2 regions of the Streptomyces sp. BA2 genome follow, and region 1 is predicted to be linked to the other one. Evidence: predicted binding sites of a transcription regulator. Region 1 holds the regulator's gene; the other holds the start of a gene.
What was found. Region 1 encodes HspR, which represses chaperone genes until heat shock. Its sites were predicted from a motif close to TTGAGNNNNNNNNNCTCAA; they were not measured.

Region 1 (10,319 bases):
CCGACTGCCCCGGCTCACCGACCAACTGGTGGTCACGCCGGTCGAGATTGACGAAGACCATCCCGTACCGAATGGCACACCGCACGGGCTGCGGGGCGCCTCGCGGCTTACGGAGGCACCGGTAGGCCCGGATCTCCTCCTCGTCGTCACGGGTGACGACTACTGGCTCACCGAGGAGCGTGACCATCAACGAGTCGCCGGCGTGGGGTATCGCGGTGGCGAGATCGATGAAATGCCAACCGGAGCGGTAGGCGGTGGCCATTTCTCGGCGGAAGGTGCGGTCGTCGGGGGGAGTGCTCATGCCTTCGCTCCCGCCGGCGCCACGGACCAGGAAAGGTCCGGCGGCGCGGCCATCGCAGCACCCTCGCCTCCAGGCGCCGTACCCCAAGAAAGGTCCGGGGGCAAGGCAGACGCAGCACCCTTGCCTCCAGGCGCCGTGCTCCAGGAGAGATCAAGTGTGCTCACCGTGCCCAGAACCAGCCCTGCGGAGAAGGTGGTGACAAGCACCGAGCGAAGCATGCTCTTAAACATGGTCGGCTTCGTCCTCACTTGGTAGATTCCTCTCCCCCGGCTCCACAAGACGATGTCTCAATTGAGCACGTCAAAGCCACAGGGTGGATGCATCATGTTCCTGCACGTTCAGGACCCTGGGGGGTGGAGATTTGCTTACAAACGACGCGAAACCGACACATCCTCACCCCTCAACCCCACTTTGTGATGAGGGCTCGAGGCTGTACGCCAGCGCGCTGAGCAATGGCCGATTGGCAAGAACCGAAGTCGAGGCCACGCCATGCCTGCTTGAGTCCGCTCTGCTGCACCCGGACCCGGACGACGCGGATTGGCTGCGCCCCATCCCGCCGTCCGCCGCACTCGCGCAGCGCCTCAACCCAATCGAGCGGGAAATCCAGGAACGGCGACGGCTCGCCCTTCAACTAACCGACATTTTTGAGCCGTTTATGGCCATAACCGCCCGCGTGGAGCCAACGACCCACGCCATCACCGTGCTGGAGGGCGGCGCCCGCATCGACGCGGCGATCGAACGAGCGACATCGGACTGCCGTTTCGAGATCCTCACGGTCCAGCCAGGGGGCGGCCGCAGCGAGAACTCCCTCACGGTGGCGATGCAACGCGGCCAGGCCGTCCTCGACCGCGGCATCAGGATGCGCACCCTCTACCAGCACACCGCCAGACACAGTCAGGGAACGCTTGCCTATGCGGCACGCATGGCCCAGGGGAATGTGGAGGTCCGGACGCTGGAGGAGGTGATCGACCGAATGATGATCTTCGATCGCACCGTCGCGCTCATACCCGCCCGCGCCGATCGCCAAGTCGCCCTGGAGCTCCGCCACCCTGGCCTTGTCGAGTACCTCGCCAAGGTCTTCGAGCAGCAGTGGATACGAGCGACTCCCCTGCTCGACGAGGTCCCCTACGCCCCATCCACCGACGGCATCACCGGCGTCCAACGCACCATCGCCAAGCTCCTCATCGAAGGCCACGTCGACGAAGCAATCGCCCGCCGCCTCGGCATGAACGTCCGCACCTGCCGTTCCCACATCGCTAAGATCGCCGCCGCCCTTGGCAGCGGCAGCCGCGCTCAACTCGGCTACTTGATCGCTCATTCGGGCATCCTCGACAAGGATCACCCCAGATGAGAGCGAACCCCCACGCCCACGCCCACACCCACGACGAGTTGTGCCAGGCAGGGTGGGAGCTGTACGTCCGGGCTCTTCGGGAGAAGCGCGTCGCGAGCCAGGACGCCGACTCGGCACCGTGCCTGGTTGACTGTGGCCTCCTGTACCCGGAAGAGGCGGGCTCGCAGTGGCTGAGACCGAGAGCCCCGGCTGTCGCGCTGCCCAGGCTCCTCGGGGCCATCGCCAATAGCATCGCGGAGCAACGCCACCACGGAGCCCGCCTGGCCGCGGCGTTCGAGCCACTCATGGCACTCGGCACAGGCACCACTCCCGCCCCCGCACCTCCTCCATCAACGTGCTGAGAGGAATCCCGCGGATCAACGAAGCCATTGGCCAGGCCGTAGAGATGACTTCAAGGGAAGTCCTCACGGTCCAGCCCGGTGGTGCCCGTCCTGCAGACAGGCTGGTGACCGCCGTCCTGCCCGAGCAGTCGATGCTCACGCGGGGAGCCCGGATGCGGACCCTCTACCAACACACGACACTACAACCGTCGTCACCGGCACCGCAGTTGTAGCCCTTCTGTCAGCGTTGTTCGGCTGTCTTTCTCTCCGCCGCCCTCGACGGAGCCATGTCGGCACACGACGCGATGGGTGCATCCACGATGCACCGACTGCGCGCTGTTTACTGCACTGCGCTCACGTTGACGGTTTGCGCCTTCTCGTTCGGCGCGGAGGCCCTCGCCGACGGACCGGAATCCGGGGCCGTCTTCGTCCGGTCCCTCTTGATCTGGCTGGGCTTGGCCCTGCTGTCCGCCGCCGTGCTGGGACAGCAGCTCGGCTGGGCCATCCCTCTGGCCTCGGTCCTCTTTCTGGTCTGGTACCCGAACAACTGGTGGGACTGGACAGCCAACCCGCCTACTGATCTCTTCAGCTGGGCTGTTGCCGCCATTGCTCTGAGCATCGGAGTCACGGCGACCGCGGCGACTCCCTGGCGAAGGAAGGCCTTCTTCTTGAGGTGCCGACGGCGCTCGTCGCTCACCCGCGCCGCGCCCCCGTGACCGCCTCGCCGATCGTGAACCCCTTGGCGGGCCCGTTGGGGATCGCGACTTGCGTCCCGTACGGGACCCGGTGGACGCCGACCCAGTCCGCCTTCTCCGGCTGCGGCTCGGTCAGGACGGTGACGGTGCCTTCGCCGTCGTAGTCGTCGATGAGCACGTAGACGGGGATCCCGGCGCGGGCGTACTCTCGGCGCTTCTTCACCCTGTCGCGCTCTTGGTTGCGTGTTCCAGGAGAGACCACTTCGACGACAAGACGCACGGCTGCAGCGGTGACCCCGACTCCGTCGGCGGTCACGTACCGCTCCCTGTCTCTCGGCACGATGTACAGGTCGGGAATCCACACTCGCCCCTCGTGGACGATGTTCCCGTCGTTGCGTGCGACGAAGTCACCGCCGCTCAGGAATACCACCAGCTCGTCCCGGAGCAGATTGGCGGTCTCGGCATGCGAATAGCGACCGGTGGGCGACACCTCGATGGCTCCCTCAATGATTTCAGCGCGGTAGCCCTCGGGGAGTTCCATCGCCTTCCATGCCTGCCACAGCACCTCGTCCAGCTCGGCGGACGGGGCTGACTCGGTCTCGGTGTCAGGCATGGTCTTGGGCCTCTCAGCTGCAAGAGCGGTCACGATGGCGCACCTCCTTTCCAGTGTGGGCTTGGCGTCCTCGCGGCACAAGCAACGCGATCACGGTAGGTACGTTGATGGGGCCGACCAGGGGAAACTTCCCCCGGTCACCCGATGCCACCCCTGCTGCGGGGTGCGCCACGACCGGTGGGTCCGGGCTCTCGTCGAAGACGGTTACCCGTAGGCGGGTGAGGGTCAGGAGGATGCGGAGCATCGCGGAGCCTTTGGTGTGCAGGTGCACGTTCGTGATGAGTTCCGAGGTGCAGAGGGTCGCCGGCATGACCAGCGCCTCCCGGTTCAGAGTGCGCAGGACTGTGCGTACGAAGTCTCGGCAGACCTTGGGGGAGGTCGCATCGCCTGGGGAGAACAGGGTGTAGTCGTAGGCGAGTTGGGCGGGGCGGTGAGCGATGCGGGGGCGGTCTGCGGGCATGACGGTTGCTCCCGTCGGGAGGGGGCGAGGGGCCCTTGCCGGGCGATGGCGTTGCCCATGCGCGCCTGGGGGGTGCGGTGGGTGCCTTTCGGCTTGTGGGCAGGGGGAGTTGAGAGGCTCCAGTGAGTGACTGATGCGATACTTAGAGTAGGGAATGGGGCGGGCCCACCTCGGTCACGTCGAGGCTGGGCGCACGGCCATTCCCTCGGAAAAGCTGCGGACCCTTTGCCGCTCATACGGATGCACACGGGAACCTCTTGTCGAAGCTCTGGTCTCCATGGGCGAGGAAAGCGGCAAGGGCTGGTGGACCGCGTACCGGCAGGTCCTCGATCAACCCGTGCTGGACCTCGCAGAGCTGGAGGCAGCTGCCGATGCTCTGCATTCGTACGAGTCACTGTTCATCCCCGGTGTTCTCCAGATCGCCGAGTACACGCGCTCGATCTTCAGGTCCAGCCAGAGCGAGCGCTCCACGAGCGAACTCGAGCGTGCGGTCCAGTTCCGGATGGAACGGCAGAAGATCCTCGCCCAAGAACGGCCCCCGACCCTGCACGCGGTCATCCACGAGGCCGCGCTGCACGTTCGATTCGGCAGCACAGCAGTGATGCGCAAACAGTTGCTGCACCTGATCCGCATGGCCGAACTGCCCCATGTCACCATCCAGGTACTGCCGTTCACGGCAGAGGGGCTCTCCGCCTTCAGCACCCCGTTCCTGCTGGTCGGCTCACACGGGGCTGCGCTGGAGACCGTCCTCGTCGAGACCCCGGCGTCCTCTCTCTACGTGCACGAGCGCGAGGCGGTGGACAAGTACACGACGCGGTTCGCTCGCCTCTCCTCCACAGCCCTGCCGCCCCTGGACCCGAAAGTGCCCGCGTCCGCCCACGACTCACGTGACTCCCTGAGTCTGATCCAGCACCTGCTCTATGGCCTACAGGAGATCTGACATGCCCCAACTCGACTGGCAGAAGTCCACATTCAGCGAGGACCAGGCGAACTGCCTCTACATAGCCACCGCCCCCGACGGAACCATCCGCCTGCGCGAAAGCGACACCCCGGACACCATCCTGACCACCGCCCCCGGGCCCCTCGCCGCGCTGCTGAAGGCCCTCTCCGGAGAGCGCTAGGCGGGGTCCCCGCCACCCCACTCCCGCAGCAGCCTCTCCCGATCCGCCGCCCGGGGCGAGCCCCCCTCCCGTGCCCGGCCCCACTCCGCCATCGCCGCCAGCGTCGTGCGGAGCGTTGCCTCGCCCTTCGTCATGTGGGTCAGGAGCGTGAGGGAGAGGTCGTGCTCCGTCTGGGAGTAGCCAGTTGCCGCTGCTACGTACGCCGTCAGCTCCGTTTCCTCGGACTCCGGCCTCGCGAGACGGACCGTCATCGCCGGGGCGTCGTCCGAGCCGCCCAGGCCCACCGTGAGGGCCATGTCCACCAGGACGCCCACCTGGCGCTTGAGGGACTTCACCGGGGCGTCCTCGACCGTCAGGGCGCGCACCTCGTCCCAGGGGTAGAACGCCGACTGCTTGTCGCCCAGGGCCACCACGCCCTCCGGCGTCAGGCGTACCCCCGCCGCGAGGCCCGACGGCTTCGCGCCCACGTACACATCGCCCTCGGCGATCCAGAAAAGTCCCACCATGGCCATGGCGAACCCACCCCCGCTTTCCCCAGCAGAAACGAAAGGGGCCGGGAGGTCCTGCCTCCCGGCCCCTACGCCCACATATTAGTGAGGGCTACTGCTCCGTCGTCCTCTTCGGACGCCACACCACCAGCGCGCTCGCCTGCTGCACGTCCTGGTACGGCACCAGGTCGCGGCGGTACGACGCGTGCACCGCCGCCTCGCGCTGCTGCATCGCCGTAGCCGCGCCCTCCACCGCCGAGGACAGTTCCGCCACCCTCGCCTGCAGCGCGGCGACCTGGTTCTCCAGCTCGATGATGCGCTTGATGCCGGCGAGGTTGATGCCCTCTTCCTGCGACAACTGCTGCACCGTGCGCAGCAGTTCGATGTCGCGGGCCGAATAGCGACGGCCGCGGCCCGCCGTGCGGTCCGGGGAGACCAGGCCGAGGCGGTCGTACTGGCGCAGGGTCTGCGGGTGGAGGCCCGAAAGCTGGGCGGCCACTGAGATGACGTAGACCGGCGTCTCGTCGGTCAACTGGTACGGATTTCGACGACGGCCGTCCATCTCATGCTCCCTTCGCGGCCTGGAACAGTTCTGCCCGCGGATCGTCGTCCGCAGTCGCCTCGCGGTAGGCCTCCAGGGCTTCCTTCGCCGGGTCGGAGAGGGAGGTCGGGACCGATACCTCCACCGTCACCAGCAGATCGCCCCGCGAACCGTCCTTGCGGACCGCGCCCTTGCCCCGCGCCCGCATCGTACGACCGTTGGGGGTGCCCGGAGGCAGCTTCAGGGTGACCGGCGGGCCGCCCAGGGTGGGGACCTTCACCTCGCCGCCCAGTGCCGCCTCGGCGAACGTCACCGGAACCGTCACCGTCAGGTTGTCGCCCTTACGGCCGAAGACCGGGTGGGTGTCGACGTGCACGACCACGTACAAGTCGCCTGCCGGACCGCCCCGTTCACCGGGGCCGCCCTTGCCTCGCAGGCGGATGCGCTGGCCGTCCGATACGCCCGCGGGGATCCGCACCTGCATCGTGCGGGACGACTTCGCCCTGCCCGAGCCCTTGCAGACCTCGCAGGGGTCCTGGGCGATGAGCCCGCGGCCCTTGCAGTCCACGCAGGGGTCGGTCAAAGAGAATCCGCCGCCTCCTCCCCGCGTCACCTGGCCCGTACCTACGCACGTCGGGCACACGCGCGGTGTGCCGTTCTTGTCGCCGGTGCCGGAACAGGCCTTGCAGGGAGCCTGGGAGGACATCCGGAGCGGGACCGTCGCCCCGTCCACCGCCTCCGTGAAACTCAGCGTGACCTCGGACTCGATGTCCTGGCCGCGCCGGGGCTGCGTACGCGTGCCCGCGCCGCCCGCGCCCGCGCCGCCTCGGTTGAACAGGCCCCCGAAGACGTCACCCAGACCGCCCCCGAAGCCGCCGCCGGCGCCGCCCGCTCCACCGCCCGGGGCGCCGCCTCCGAAGAGGTCGCCCAGGTCGAAGTTGAACGAACCGCCGCCGCCCGCGCCTCCGGGACCGGCCCTGAAGCCGCCGTTGCCGAAGAGAGCACGCGCTTCGTCGTACTCCTTGCGCTTCTTGGGGTCGCCGAGGATGTCGTTCGCCTCGGAGATCTCCTTGAAGCGCTCCTCCGCCTTGACGTTGCCCTTGTTGGCGTCCGGGTGGTTCTCGCGTGCGAGTTTCCGGTACGCCTTCTTGATCTCGGCTTCGGTGGCGTCCTTGGGGACGCCGAGGACCTTGTAGTAGTCCTTCTCGATGAAGTCCTTGGTGCTCATCCCCGACGTCCCTCCTCTCGCTTCACAACAGCTCCGTCATGTCAGCCCTCGTCCGGGCCGCCACCGGTCTCCTTGTCCTCCGCCGCGTCGGCGGAGTCCGCGGACGTGGCGGTCTCGGCCTCGCCCTTGACCGTCTGCGCGCCCGGCTGCGGCTCGGCCACGGCCACCCGCGCGGGGCGGATGGTGCGCTCGCCGATGCGGTACCCCGGCTGCAGGATCGCGACGCACGTCGTCTCGGTGACGTCGGGCGCGTACGAGTGCATCAGGGCCTCGTGGATCGTCGGGTCGAAGGGCTCGCCCTCCTTGCCGAACTGCTGGAGGCCCATCTTGGCGACGACCGTCTCAAGGGCCTCCGCGACCGACTTGAAGCCGCCGACCAGCTCGCCGTGTTCACGGGCGCGGCCGACGTCGTCGAGGGTCGGGAGAAGCTCGGACAGGAGGTTCGCCGCGGCGATCTCCTTGACCGTCACCTTGTCCCGCTCCACACGGCGGCGGTAGTTCTGATACTCGGCCTGGAGCCGCTGGAGGTCCGCCGTGCGCTCGCCGAGCGCCGTACGCACCTGGTCCAGCTGGGCGATCAGGCCCACGTCCTGAGCCGATTGAGCCGACTGAGTCTGCTGACTCGCATTGCTTGCGTCCCCGGCCGGGGCCGCCGGGCCCTCCTCGGTGGAGGGCTCGGCGGCCTGCGGCGCCGCGTCATCAGGGGTGGCGCCGGAGGGGACGTCGGGCTTCTCGGTGCTGTCACCGAAGCCCGGAGTCTCCTCGGTCATGCGGCGCCGCCCTTCGTGTCGTTCGGCTTCTCGTCGTCGACGATCTCGGCGTCGACCACGTCGTCTTCCTTGGACATGTTCGGAGCCTCGCCGCCCTCGGCACCCGGGGCAGCGCCCTCGGCACCGGCGGCCTGCGCGTCCGCGTACATGGCCTGGCCGAGCTTCTGCGAGACGGCCGCGACCTTCTCGGTGGCCGTGCGGATCTCCGCCGTGTCGTCGCCCTTGAGCTTCTCCTTCAGCTCTTCGACGGCCGACTCGACCTCGGTCTTCACGTCACCGGGGACCTTCTCCGCGTTGTCCGCGAGGAACTTCTCCGTCTGGTACACGAGCTGCTCGCCCTGGTTGCGGGACTCGGCGGCCTCGCGGCGCTTGTGGTCCTCGTCCGCGTACTGCTCGGCCTCCTGGCGCATGCGGTCGACCTCGTCCTTCGGCAGCGAGGAGCCGCCGGTGACGGTCATCTTCTGCTCCTTGCCGGTGCCGAGGTCCTTGGCCGTCACGTGCATGATGCCGTTGGCGTCGATGTCGAAGGCGACCTCGATCTGCGGGACACCGCGCGGGGCCGGCGGCAGGCCCGTGAGCTCGAACATTCCGAGCTTCTTGTTGTACGCCGCGATCTCGCGCTCGCCCTGGTAGACCTGGATCTGGACGGACGGCTGGTTGTCCTCGGCCGTCGTGAAGATCTCGGAGCGCTTGGTCGGGATCGTGGTGTTGCGCTCGATGAGCTTCGTCATGATCCCTCCCTTGGTCTCGATACCGAGGGACAGCGGGGTCACGTCGAGGAGCAGAACGTCCTTGACCTCGCCCTTGAGGACACCGGCCTGGAGCGCGGCGCCGATGGCGACGACCTCGTCCGGGTTCACGCCCTTGTTGGCGTCCTGGCCGCCGGTCAGCTCCTTGACGAGCTCCGCGACGGCGGGCATACGGGTCGAGCCACCGACGAGAACGACGTGGTCGATCTCGGAGAGCTGGATGCCCGCGTCCTTGATGACGTTGTGGAACGGCGTCTTGCAGCGCTCCAGAAGGTCGGACGTGAGCTGCTGGAACTGGGAGCGCGTGAGCTTCTCGTCCATGTGCAGCGGGCCCTCGGCGGACGCCGTGATGTAGGGCAGGTTGATCGTGGTCTCCGTGGAGGAGGACAGCTCGATCTTGGCCTTCTCGGCCGCCTCGCGCAGGCGCTGGAGCGCCATCTTGTCCTTGCCCAGGTCCACGCCGTGGCCGTTGTTGAACTGCTTGACCAGGTAGTCGACGACGCGCTGGTCCCAGTCGTCACCACCGAGGTGGTTGTCGCCGTTCGTGGCCTTCACCTCGACGACGCCGTCGCCGATCTCCAGGAGGGACACGTCGAAGGTGCCGCCACCGAGGTCGAAGACGAGGATCGTCTGGTCGTCCTTGTCGAGGCCGTACGCCAGAGCGGCGGCCGTCGGCTCGTTGACGATGCGCAGGACGTTCAGGCCCGCGATCTCGCCGGCCTCCTTGGTGGCCTGGCGCTCCGAGTCGTTGAAGTACGCCGGGACGGTGATGACCGCGTCGGCCACCTTCTCGCCCAGGTACGACTCCGCGTCGCGCTTCAGCTTCTGCAGGATGAACGCCGAGATCTGCTGGGGGTTGAACCCCTTGTCGTCGATGTCCACCTTCCAGTCAGTGCCCATGTGGCGCTTGACCGAGCGGATGGTCCTGTCGACGTTCGTGACCGCCTGGCGCTTGGCCACCTCGCCGACAAGCACCTCGCCGTTCTTCGCGAAGGCGACGACGGACGGCGTGGTCCTGGCGCCCTCGGCGTTGGTGATGACGGTGGGCTCGCCGCCTTCAAGAACGCTGACGACAGAGTTAGTCGTGCCCAGGTCGATGCCGACCGCACGTGCCATTTCGGTTCCTCCAGATGTAACTCTTGAGTGGATCTGACTCAACAATGCATGACGGCTGCGCTGGCGTCAACAGAACTGAGTCGAGGGGGCTCAACTCTTATCCAGCCCTTACGCGCAACCAGGCCCCGTCAGGGGCGCGGGGAACTGCGCGACCAGCCACAACCGGCCCGCAGACAGATGTCGGCCCAGCGAAGCCGCAACGCAGGGTTGCCTGAGCGACGCAGATCACCGCCTCGCTGGCTACAGTGCGGCTGAGTAAGTGGGTAGTCTCAGACGGACTGCATAAGTTACCGCTTAGTAATAGTTCGCCTCGCAGGCCCGAGGAGCCCCCAAATGCAACTCGCCGCGATCATCGTGTCGCTGGTCCTAATCGCGGTCGGCGTCGCGCTGTTCGGCCGTGCCATCGTGCAGATCTACCAGTTCATGCGGCTCGGCCAGTCCGTCCCGGCAGGCACCCGCACCGATCAGCCCGTGCAGCGCACCGTCACCGTGGCCAAGGAGTTCCTCGGCCACACCCGCATGAACCGCTGGGGCGTCGTCGGCGTCGCGCACTGGTTCGTGGCGGT
Region 2 (10,319 bases), 1.2 Mb from region 1:
CCAACGAGGACTATGCCTCGGTGATTCTTCCTGCGGCCGGACAAGGCGGATCGCTCATCCTTCTGGATGGGGTGACTCCACCTGTCGGAGATGACGGCTGTCTGCATTCCGTCCCTTGGTTCACGGCGCGCCTCGGGGGCGCACTGGGGGAACTGTCCGTTTCACGACGGGATATGACGCTCTCTGAGATCCTCGCGGCGGCGATCGTGCGCACCGCGGAGGCTCATTGTCAAACCTGTGACCTTTCTCACCCGCGCACCCCTCAGGCCACCGTGATTCTGGTGCGTTGGGACGAGGACCAGGTCGAGCACCTCGTCCTGTCCGACTCCGCGCTCCTGATGGCGGGCCCCGACGGCCTGGTCACTCCGGTGCTCGACGAGCGCCTCACGGAACTGCCGCCGAGGATCCGCGCGATGCGTGACGCGGTCCGCGCGCTGCCGCGCGGCTCCGCCGAGCGCGAGGAGGCCGGCCGCGCGTACGGCGCCGCCGTCGAGGCCCTGCGGAACGCGGAGGACGGCTTCTTCACCGCGGCCGCGGACCCGTCGGCGGCGGCTCGGGCGGTCACAGGCAGCTGGCCGCGCGCCGAGGTGACGGCGGTGGCGGCCCTGACGGACGGGGTCGGCCGCTGGGTCGAGACGTTCCGGCAGGGCGACTGGGCGGAGTGCTTCGCGCTGCTGCGGAAGGACGGTCCGCAGCGCCTGGTGGACCGGGTACGGGAGCTGGAGCGCGCGGACCCGGAGGGCGCGGAGTTCCCGCGGGGCAAGCGGCATGACGACGCGGCGGTGGTGTACGCGGAGTTCTGACATAGCCGGGGGTGCGCCCCGAAGGGGCGCGGGGAACTGCGCGACCAGCCACGACGCGGCCGCGGACGGAGACCTGCCGCACCACGGCCCGAGCGGGCGGCCGGCCCCCTCAGGACTCCGGCGACTCGTTCAGCTGCCGCAGCAGGCGGGCAAGCTCCGCCACCTCCGTACGGTCCCACCCGGCCAGCTTCCGCACGTACCGCTCCCGCCGCCCCGCCCGCACCGTGCGGAACCGTGTCCCGCCCTCCTTCGTGAGGTGGACCAGCCAGGCCCGCCCGTCGGCGGGGTCGGGCTCGCGGGCGACGAGCCCCAGTTCCTCCAGGGCGCGCAGCTGGCGGCTCATCGTCGCCTTGCCGACGCCGATGTACGCGGCGAGATCCGTGGCCCGCTGCGGGCCCGAGTCGTCGAGGCAGACCAGGAGTCCGTACGCGGCGGGCTCCAGCTCGGGGTGGACCTGACGCGCCATCTCTCCGGAAGAGGCACGCGCCCGGCGCAGGAGCAGCGTCAACTCCCGCTCCAGGGAGAGGAACTCACGGTCGACCCCCTTGCTCACGTCGACTCCACCGCCCCTGTTCACGTCGACTCCACCGTCGTTCTCGCCCTCGTGCACTTCAGCACCCATGGCACGCTTTCTTTCCGGATCAGGGAAGTTTTCCGCCCCGCACGGCGGCAGACACCCGCGTCGGCCCATCGCCGCAGCTCGACCAGTATTTCGCAACGCCCCGACGGGCCATGCCGGGGACACCGCCGCAGGAGTAGACCAACGGCAGAGACCGGACCCTCTTCCCAGCCACGGGTCTACGTGCGTAGCGTCCCTCGTGACATGTTCACACCACGAACTGTCGACAGGTCCCCCCACGAGCTCCATCGAGCTCAACCGAGGCCTACGGAGGCACGCACATGCCCGTGCACAGACCCGGAACGCCCCGCCGCTCTCGCTGGTCAGCGGCCGGAATCCTGCTCTCAGTCCTCTCCGCCCTCTCCCTCCTCCTCACACTGCCGGGCGCCGCACAGGCCGCCGGCGGCGATGACACCCCGGCCCGCGGCTCAGCCCGCATGGGCCAGGGCGTCATCAAGCACGACGGGCAGGGCAGTCTGCCGCCCGGTGGCGACGCCGTACAGACCGAAGGCGTCGACGTCAGCAGCCATCAGGGCAACGTCGCCTGGTCGACGCTCTGGAACAGCGGCGTGAAGTGGTCCTACGTCAAGGCGACCGAGGGCACGTACTACAAGAACCCGTACTTCGCCCAGCAGTACAACGGTTCGTACAACGTGGGCATGATCCGCGGCGCCTACCACTTCGCGACGCCCGACACCTCCAGCGGCGCCGCCCAGGCCAACTACTTCGTGGACAACGGCGGCGGCTGGTCGCGCGACGGCAAGACGCTGCCGGGCGCGCTCGACATCGAGTGGAATCCGTACGGGGCGGCCTGCTTCGGCAAGTCACAGTCCGCGATGGTCACCTGGATCCGTGACTTCCTTAACCAGTACAAGGCGCGCACCGGGCGGCACGCGGTGATCTACACGGCCACCAGCTGGTGGAAGCAGTGCACCGGCAACTACGGCGGCTTCGCGGTCAACAACCCGCTGTGGATCGCGCGTTACAACACCTCTCCGGGTGAGCTGCCCGCCGGTTGGGGCTTCCACACGATGTGGCAGTACACGTCGACGGGCCCGACGGTCGGGGACCACAACAAGTTCAACGGCGCCCTGGACAGGGTCGTGGCGCTCGCCAACGGCTGAGCACGCACGTAGTGGCGCGAGGGCCCGGAACCCCCTTTCGGGGGCTCCGGGCCCTCACTCACCGGCCGCCCCCGTCACGCGGCGGCCGGAATCCTCACCTCGGCCTCGGTCAGGGCCAGTTCGAGCACCTGACGGACATCGGTCACCGGGTGCACGTCCAGCTTCTGGAGGATCTCCGCGGGCACGTCGTCCAGATCGGCCTCGTTCCGCTTCGGGATGATCACCGTGGTGATCCCGGCGCGGTGCGCGGCGAGCAGCTTCTGCTTGACGCCGCCGATCGGCAGCACCCGCCCGGTCAGCGACACCTCACCGGTCATGGCCACATCCGTACGGACGAGACGGCCGCTGAGCAGCGACGCGAGGGCGGTCGTCATGGTGACGCCCGCGCTCGGCCCGTCCTTGGGGACCGCGCCCGCCGGGAAGTGGATGTGCACGCCGCGTTCCTTCAGGTCGGCGACGGGCAGCTCCAGTTCGGCGCCGCGCGAGCGCAGGAAGGAGAGCGCGATCTGCGCGGACTCCTTCATCACGTCGCCGAGCTGACCGGTCAGGTTCAGTCCCGCGGCGCCGGTCTCCGGATCGGCGAGCGACGCCTCGACGAAGAGGACGTCACCGCCCGCGCCGGTGACCGCGAGCCCGGTCGCCACACCCGGCACAGCCGTGCGCCGCTCGGCCGGGTCCTGGGCGGACTCGGGCACGTGGTGCGGGCGCCCGATGAGCCCGCGCAGATCCTCGTCCGTCACCGTGAACGGCAGCTCCCGCTCCCCCAGTTCGTGCTGGGCCGCGACCTTGCGGAGCAGCCGCGCGACGGACCGCTCCAGGTTCCGTACGCCCGCTTCCCGGGTGTACTCCCCCGCGAGCTTGCGCAGCGCGCTCTCGTCCAGGGTGACCTCGTCCGTCTCCAGACCGGCCCGCTCCAGCTGGCGCGGGAGCAGGTGGTCGCGGGCGATGACGACCTTCTCGTCCTCGGTGTACCCGTCGAGCCTGACCAGCTCCATGCGGTCGAGCAGCGCCTCGGGGATGGATTCGAGGACGTTCGCCGTCGCCAGGAAGACGACATCGCTCAGGTCGAGCTCGACCTCCAGGTAGTGGTCACGGAAGGTGTGGTTCTGCGCCGGGTCGAGGACTTCGAGGAGGGCGGCTGCCGGGTCGCCGCGGAAGTCGGAGCCCACCTTGTCGATCTCGTCGAGGAGCACGACCGGGTTCATGGACCCGGCCTCCTTGATGGCCCGCACGATGCGTCCGGGCAGCGCCCCGACGTACGTACGACGGTGTCCGCGGATCTCCGCCTCGTCGCGTACGCCGCCGAGCGCGACCCGCACGAACTTGCGGCCCATGGCGTGCGCGACGGACTCGCCGAGGCTCGTCTTGCCGACACCCGGAGGCCCCACCAGGGCGAGCACCGCGCCGCCACGACGGCCACCGACGACCCCGAGGCCGCGGTCGGCGCGCCGCTTGCGCACCGCGAGGTACTCGGTGATGCGCTCCTTCACGTCCTCAAGGCCCGCGTGCTCGGCGTCAAGGACGTTCTGGGCGCCCTTGATGTCGTACTCGTCCTCGGTGCGTTCGTTCCACGGGAGTTCGAGGACGGTGTCGAGCCAGGTCCTGATCCAGGAGCCCTCGGGCGACTGGTCGCTGGACCGCTCCAGCTTGTCGACCTCCTTGAGGGCGGCCTCCCGTACGTTCTCGGGGAGGTCGGCGGCCTCGACGCGGGTGCGGTAGTCGTCGGACTCCTCAGCTGCGTCCTTGCTGTCGCCGTTGATCTCGCGCAGCTCCTTGCGCACGGCGTCGAGCTGGCGGCGAAGGAGGAACTCGCGCTGCTGCTTGTCGACGCCTTCCTGGACGTCCTTGGCGATGGACTCGGCGACGTCCTGCTCGGCGAGGTGCTCGCGCAGCTGCTCGGTGGCGAGCTTCAGGCGGGCGGCCGGGTCGTCGGTCTCCAGGAGCTCGATCTTCTGCTGGGTGGAGAGGAAGGGGGAGTATCCGGAGTTGTCGGCGAGGGCGGAGACGTCGTCGATCTGCGTGACGCGGTCCACGACCTGCCAGGCACCGCGCTTCTTCAGCCAGCTGGTGGCGAGTGCCTTGTACTCCTTGACCAGCTCGGCGACCACCCCCGGCAGGGGGTCGGGCACGGTCTCTTCGACCTTGACGCCCTCCACCCAGAGCGCGGCACCGGGCCCGGTCGTCCCGGCGCCGATCCGCACGCGGCCACGGCCGCGGATGAGCGCGCCGGGGTCGCCGTCGGAGAGGCGGCCGACCTGCTCGACGGTGCCGAGGACGCCTGTCGCCGCGTACGTCCCGTCGATGCGCGGAACAAGAAGGACCTGCGGCTTGCTGCTTCCACTGGAGCGTGCGGCCGCTTGGGCGGCCTCCACCGCGGCGCGTACCTCGGTGTCGGACAAGTCGAACGGAACCACCATGCCGGGCAGGACGACCTCGTCGTCGAGCGGCAGCACGGGCAGGGTCAGCGGCGTGGACGCGTTTGACTGAGCAGACTCAGCAGACATGATCTCCCCTTCGGCATTCAAGTTGAGCTATGTGGACTCAATGCACGTGAGTCCTTGAATGTTCCCCGAAGGATGTTCGCTGTGAGCGATCAGTTCGATACGAGGTGATCAGGCGGCCCGTCGCCACCGTCGCACCAGCGGCCACGTGGCGACGCCGATCGAAAGCGCGAGCAGATGACCCCAGTTCGTCATCGGGTCCGTGAACGCGATCAGGTCGTCGATCAGCATTCCCCCGAACCCGGCGAGCACCAGCCACCGCAGCCACGGCCTGAAGAGGCCCGCCAGCGCCCCGACGCTCGCCGCGACACCGAAGCTGATGCCGTAGTCGAGACGGTGCAGGGAGCTGTCCGGCAGGTGGCCCGCGAGGACCGAGAGGCCGACCGGGACCTCGGTCGCGAGGGTGGCGACGACATGCCCGAGCAGGAAGACGCCGGCCGTGCGCAGCGCCCCGATGCGGCGCTCCAGAGCCGTGAGGACGAGCAGGAAGCCGATCGCGTACGGCGAAGCGATGCCGCCCGCGATCCACAGCGCGCTGGCCACCAGGACGAGGAACGGCTCCTGCGTCAGGTGCGCGACGTCCGTGCTGGAGTGCCGGTGCAGGGCCGAGATGAGGGACGGGTCCGCGTACGTGGTCAGGAGTGACGTCACGGCGAGGACCACGGCATAGCCGAACGTGAAGGGCGTGCCCGTGGGGGTCGGGAGGAGGCGCCAGAGGTGCGGGCGCCGACGGGGCGGTGCGGCTCCCTCGGGGGCGGTCACTTCGGGAGCGGTCACTTCGGCAGGGCGTTCCCGTTGCCGGGGAATGGCGTCCAGGCCGGGCGGGGCTGTCTCCTCGGGCGCCGTGGGGGCAGCCGACACGCTCAGGTTCAAGGTGAGACGCTCCTTCCGTCATGTCCACCCTTTGCCGATCTTTCCGGCACTGTCTATGACCCGCGCCACGTGAGACACGGATCACAGCAACCTGAAGGCCCCGGTTCCCGTCCACCCCTGGCCGCACCGCCGCCGGTCATACGCTGGCCGCCATGCACACCGACATCACCACCCCCGTCGTCATCGACCGGCGCGAGGGGCCGTACGGCGAAGTCGTACTGCGGCGCCATGGTGCGCTTCTGCAGATCATCGCCAACGGCTGTTTCCTCATGGACACTTCGGACGGCCGCTCGGAGCGGCTGCTCGTCGACGCGGCGTACGACGCCCTTGACGACCCCAGGGAGCCCGCGCTGCTCATCGGCGGCCTGGGCGTCGGCTTCTCCCTCGCCCACGCGGCGGCCGACCCGCGCTGGGGCCGCATCACGGTCGTGGAGCGCGAGCAGGCCATCATCGACTGGCACCTCGCAGGCGCGGATGCCCCGCTGGCCGGGCTCTCCGGTGCCGCGCTCGCCGATCCGCGCACGGAGATCCTGCACACAGACCTCGTGGCGCACCTTTCCGGCGCCGACGCCCCTGACAGCACCCCGAAAACGTACGACGCGCTCTGTCTGGACATCGACAACGGCCCGGACTGGACGGTGACGGAGGACAACAACTCCCTCTATTCTCCCGCCGGTCTGGCGGCCTGTCAGGCTCGCCTCAACCCCGGCGGAGTGCTCGCCGTGTGGTCCGCCCAACCCTCGTCCGCTTTCGACTTCGCTCTACGGAATGCCGGGTTCCAGTCGGTACGGACGGAAGAGATCCCCGTTGCCCGAGGCGTACCCGACGTGGTTCATCTCGGCGTAAGGGCTGCGTAGCCGAGGTGCCTTCGCGACCCGTACCCTGCTGACCGAACACAAGCGATCAGTGTCAGGGGCGGGCGATGGAGCAGACACACACCTCCCACAACGGTGCGACGGCGGCGATGCCAGGCGCCCAGCGCCGGGTTCTGGTGGTCGAGGACGACCCGACGATCGTCGACGCCATCGCCGCCCGGCTACGCGCCGAGGGTTTCGTAGTGCAAACGGCGGGCGACGGCCCGTCCGCGGTCGACACCGCGCAGGCTTGGCAGCCCGATCTGCTGATCCTGGACATCATGCTGCCGGGCTTCGACGGGCTTGAAGTGTGCCGTCGGGTGCAGGCCCAGCGGCCGGTTCCGGTCCTCATGCTGACGGCGCGTGACGACGAGACGGACATGCTGGTCGGGCTCGGCGTCGGCGCCGACGACTACATGACCAAGCCGTTCTCGATGCGGGAGCTCGCGGCCCGCGTGCACGTCCTGCTGCGCAGGGTCGAGCGGGCCGCCCTTGCCGCGACCACCCCGCGCAGCGGCATCCTTCGGCTCGGCGAGCTGGAGATCGACCACGCCCAGCGGCGGGTCAGGGTCCGCAGCGAGGACGTACATCTGACGCCGACGGAGTTCGACCTGCTCGTCTGCCTGGCCAACACGCCGCGTGCGGTGCTCTCGCGCGAGCAGCTGCTCGCCGAGGTGTGGGACTGGGCGGACGCGTCGGGCACCCGGACCGTCGACAGCCACATCAAGGCACTGCGCCGGAAGATCGGCGCCGAGCGGATCCGTACGGTGCACGGCGTCGGGTACGCCCTGGAGACCCCGACCCCCTGAGGTGAGCCGTCCGATGACAGGTCCCTTCGGCGGGCTGCGGCCGTTCTCCATCAAGACCAAGCTCGGCACGCTGGTGGTCGTCTCGGTCTTCATCACCACGGGTCTGCTGATGGTGGCGATGAAGACGGAGACGGAACTGCGCTTCATCACCGTCTTCTCCGTGATCGCCACGCTGCTGATCACGCAGTTCGTGGCGCACAGCCTCACCGCGCCCCTGGACGAGATGAACTCCGTGGCGCGCGCCGTCTCGCACGGCGACTACACGCGCCGGGTGCGCGGCGCCGACCGCCGCGACGAGCTGGGCGACGTGGCCACCACGATCAACCGCATGGCGGACGACCTGGAGGCCCAGGACCAGCAGCGCAAGGAGCTGGTCGCCAACGTCTCGCACGAGCTGCGCACCCCCATCGCGGCGCTGCGGGCGGTCCTGGAGAACGTCGTCGACGGAGTCTCCGCCGCCGACCCCGAGACCATGCGTACGGCCCTGAAGCAGACGGAGCGGCTCGGGCGGCTTGTGGAGACCCTGCTCGACCTCTCCCGCCTGGACAACGGCGTCGTACCGCTGCGTGCCCGCCGCTTCGAAGTGTGGCCCTATCTGTCGGGCGTCCTGAAGGAGGCCAACATGGTGGCCTCCGCGCGCGCGGGCATCGCGTCGGGCTCCGGCAGCCACACGCGCACGGACGTGCATCTGCACCTGGACGTCACGCCGCCCGAGCTGACCGCGCACGCGGACGCCGAGCGCCTGCACCAGGTCGTGGCCAACCTCATCGACAACGCGGTCAAGCACAGCCCGCCGCACGGCCGCGTCACGGTGCGCGCCCGGCGCGGCCTCTACCCCGAGTCCCTCGACCTGGAAGTCCTCGACGAGGGCCCCGGCATCCCGGAGTCGGAGTGGCACCGGGTCTTCGAGCGCTTCAACCGCGGCAGCCACGCCAACACGCCTCCATCGGGCCCCGGCAGCGACGGCGGCACCGGGCTCGGGCTCGCCATCGCGCGCTGGGCGGTCGATCTGCACGGCGGGCACATCGGTGTGGCTGAATCCCCTCGGGGCTGCCGCATCCAGGTCACTCTTCCGGGCCTGCCCGAACTACGAAGTTGACGTAGGGTTCGAAACGGAAGCGATTCGCGGGCGCATCGGAAGCGCGCCCGGGTGACGCCACCGCGCTGGGCACGGCCCGCGCGGCCTACCGGCGATCCGGAACCTCGCTTGTTTCCCGCCATTTACGCCACCGAAACCCCCCATCCAATGTGACTTACGCGACGGATGACGGGGCCGGTCTGCACCTGACGGCGATGGAGGCGTAGCCTTAATTCCCGCTGTCCATCACCTTGTGAAGCGGAAGAGGGCGGTTACCGCCGTGTCGTCACAGTCCCCCAGTAGCTCGAGCATCTCGACCGACCAAGACGGTCAGGGCAAGGACCCTGCTGCTGCCTTCGGTCCCAATGAGTGGCTCGTCGACGAGATCTATCAGCAGTACCTCCAGGACCCGAACTCGGTCGACCGAGCCTGGTGGGACTTCTTCGCCGACTACAAGCCGGGAGCGGGCGCCTCACCTGCCGCTGCCCCGGCCAAGCCGGCGGGTGACGCAGCCGCGGGGGCTGCGGCCACCACGTCCCCCGCAGCTCCTGCCGCACCCGCCGCCACTCCGGCCGCACCCGCGGAGCCCGCCACGTCCGCCGCGCCCGCAGCTCCGGCTGCGAAGCCCGCGGCCGCCGCTCCGGCCCCCGCCGCCAAGCCCGCCGCCGCGAAGCCCGCCGCCAAGGCGGAGCCCGCGACGGAGGCACCGGCAGGACCCGAGTACGTGACGCTGCGCGGCCCCGCCGCCGCTGTTGCGAAGAACATGAACGCCTCCGTGGAGGTCCCGACGGCGACGTCGGTCCGCGCGGTCCCGGTGAAGCTGCTCTTCGACAACCGCATCGTCATCAACAACCACCTCAAGCGCGCCCGCGGCGGGAAGATCTCCTTCACGCACCTCATCGGGTACGCGATGGTGCAGGCCATCAAGGCCATGCCGTCGATGAACTACTCCTTCGTGCAGAAGGACGGCAAGCCGACGCTGGTCAAGCCGGAGCACGTGAACTTCGGCCTCGCCATCGACCTCGTGAAGCCGAACGGCGACCGCCAGCTGGTCGTCGCGGGCATCAAGAAGGCCGAGACGCTGAACTTCTTCGAGTTCTGGCAGGCCTACGAGGACATCGTCCGCCGCGCACGCGACGGCAAGCTCGGCATGGACGACTTCACCGGAGTCACGGTCTCGCTGACCAACCCCGGCGGCCTCGGCACCGTCCACTCGGTCCCCCGCCTGATGCCCGGACAGTCGGTCATCATGGGCGTCGGCTCGATGGACTACCCCGCGGAGTTCCAGGGCACCTCCCAGGACACCCTGAACAAGCTCGGCATCTCGAAGGTCATGACGCTCACGTCGACCTACGACCACCGGGTGATCCAGGGCGCCGCCTCCGGCGAGTTCCTGCGGATCGTCGCGAACCTGCTGCTCGGCGAGAACGACTTCTACGACGAGATCTTCAAGGCGCTGCGCATCCCCTACGAGCCGGTCCGCTGGCTCAAGGACATCGACGCCTCGCACGACGACGACGTCACGAAGGCCGCCCGCGTCTTCGAGCTGATCCACTCCTACCGCGTCCGCGGCCACGTCATGGCCGACACGGACCCGCTGGAGTACAAGCAGCGCAAGCACCCCGACCTGGACATCACCGAGCACGGCCTCACCCTGT

Region 2: lon (endopeptidase La) is a predicted target of HspR. The motif match lies at 5,073-5,091, and genes of this name have one in related genera.

The regions. Positions count from the first base shown of each region.
Region 1 covers NZ_WSRO01000002.1:5,002,735-5,013,053, reverse strand. Annotated here, with positions in the region: gene E5671_RS25325 (hypothetical protein) at 1-301, opposite strand, end outside; gene E5671_RS25320 (helix-turn-helix transcriptional regulator) at 663-1,652, shown strand; gene E5671_RS25315 (hypothetical protein) at 2,260-2,688, shown strand; gene E5671_RS25310 (Uma2 family endonuclease) at 2,666-3,313, opposite strand; gene E5671_RS25305 (ATP-binding protein) at 3,294-3,740, opposite strand; gene E5671_RS25300 (DUF5753 domain-containing protein) at 4,018-4,680, shown strand; gene E5671_RS25295 (DUF397 domain-containing protein) at 4,682-4,861, shown strand; gene E5671_RS25290 (hypothetical protein) at 4,858-5,373, opposite strand; gene E5671_RS25285 (heat shock protein transcriptional repressor HspR) at 5,462-5,911, opposite strand; gene dnaJ (molecular chaperone DnaJ) at 5,913-7,118, opposite strand; gene grpE (nucleotide exchange factor GrpE) at 7,160-7,888, opposite strand; gene dnaK (molecular chaperone DnaK) at 7,885-9,753, opposite strand; gene E5671_RS25265 ((Fe-S)-binding protein) at 10,087-10,319, shown strand, end outside.
Region 2 covers NZ_WSRO01000002.1:6,242,798-6,253,116, reverse strand. Annotated here, with positions in the region: gene E5671_RS31095 (protein phosphatase 2C domain-containing protein) at 1-803, shown strand, start outside; gene E5671_RS31090 (MarR family winged helix-turn-helix transcriptional regulator) at 913-1,425, opposite strand; gene E5671_RS31085 (lysozyme) at 1,704-2,546, shown strand; gene lon (endopeptidase La) at 2,621-5,050, opposite strand; gene E5671_RS31075 (rhomboid-like protein) at 5,159-5,920, opposite strand; gene E5671_RS31070 (spermidine synthase) at 6,073-6,777, shown strand; gene E5671_RS31065 (response regulator transcription factor) at 6,843-7,583, shown strand; gene E5671_RS31060 (HAMP domain-containing sensor histidine kinase) at 7,597-8,682, shown strand; gene E5671_RS31055 (multifunctional oxoglutarate decarboxylase/oxoglutarate dehydrogenase thiamine pyrophosphate-binding subunit/dihydrolipoyllysine-residue succinyltransferase subunit) at 8,942-10,319, shown strand, end outside.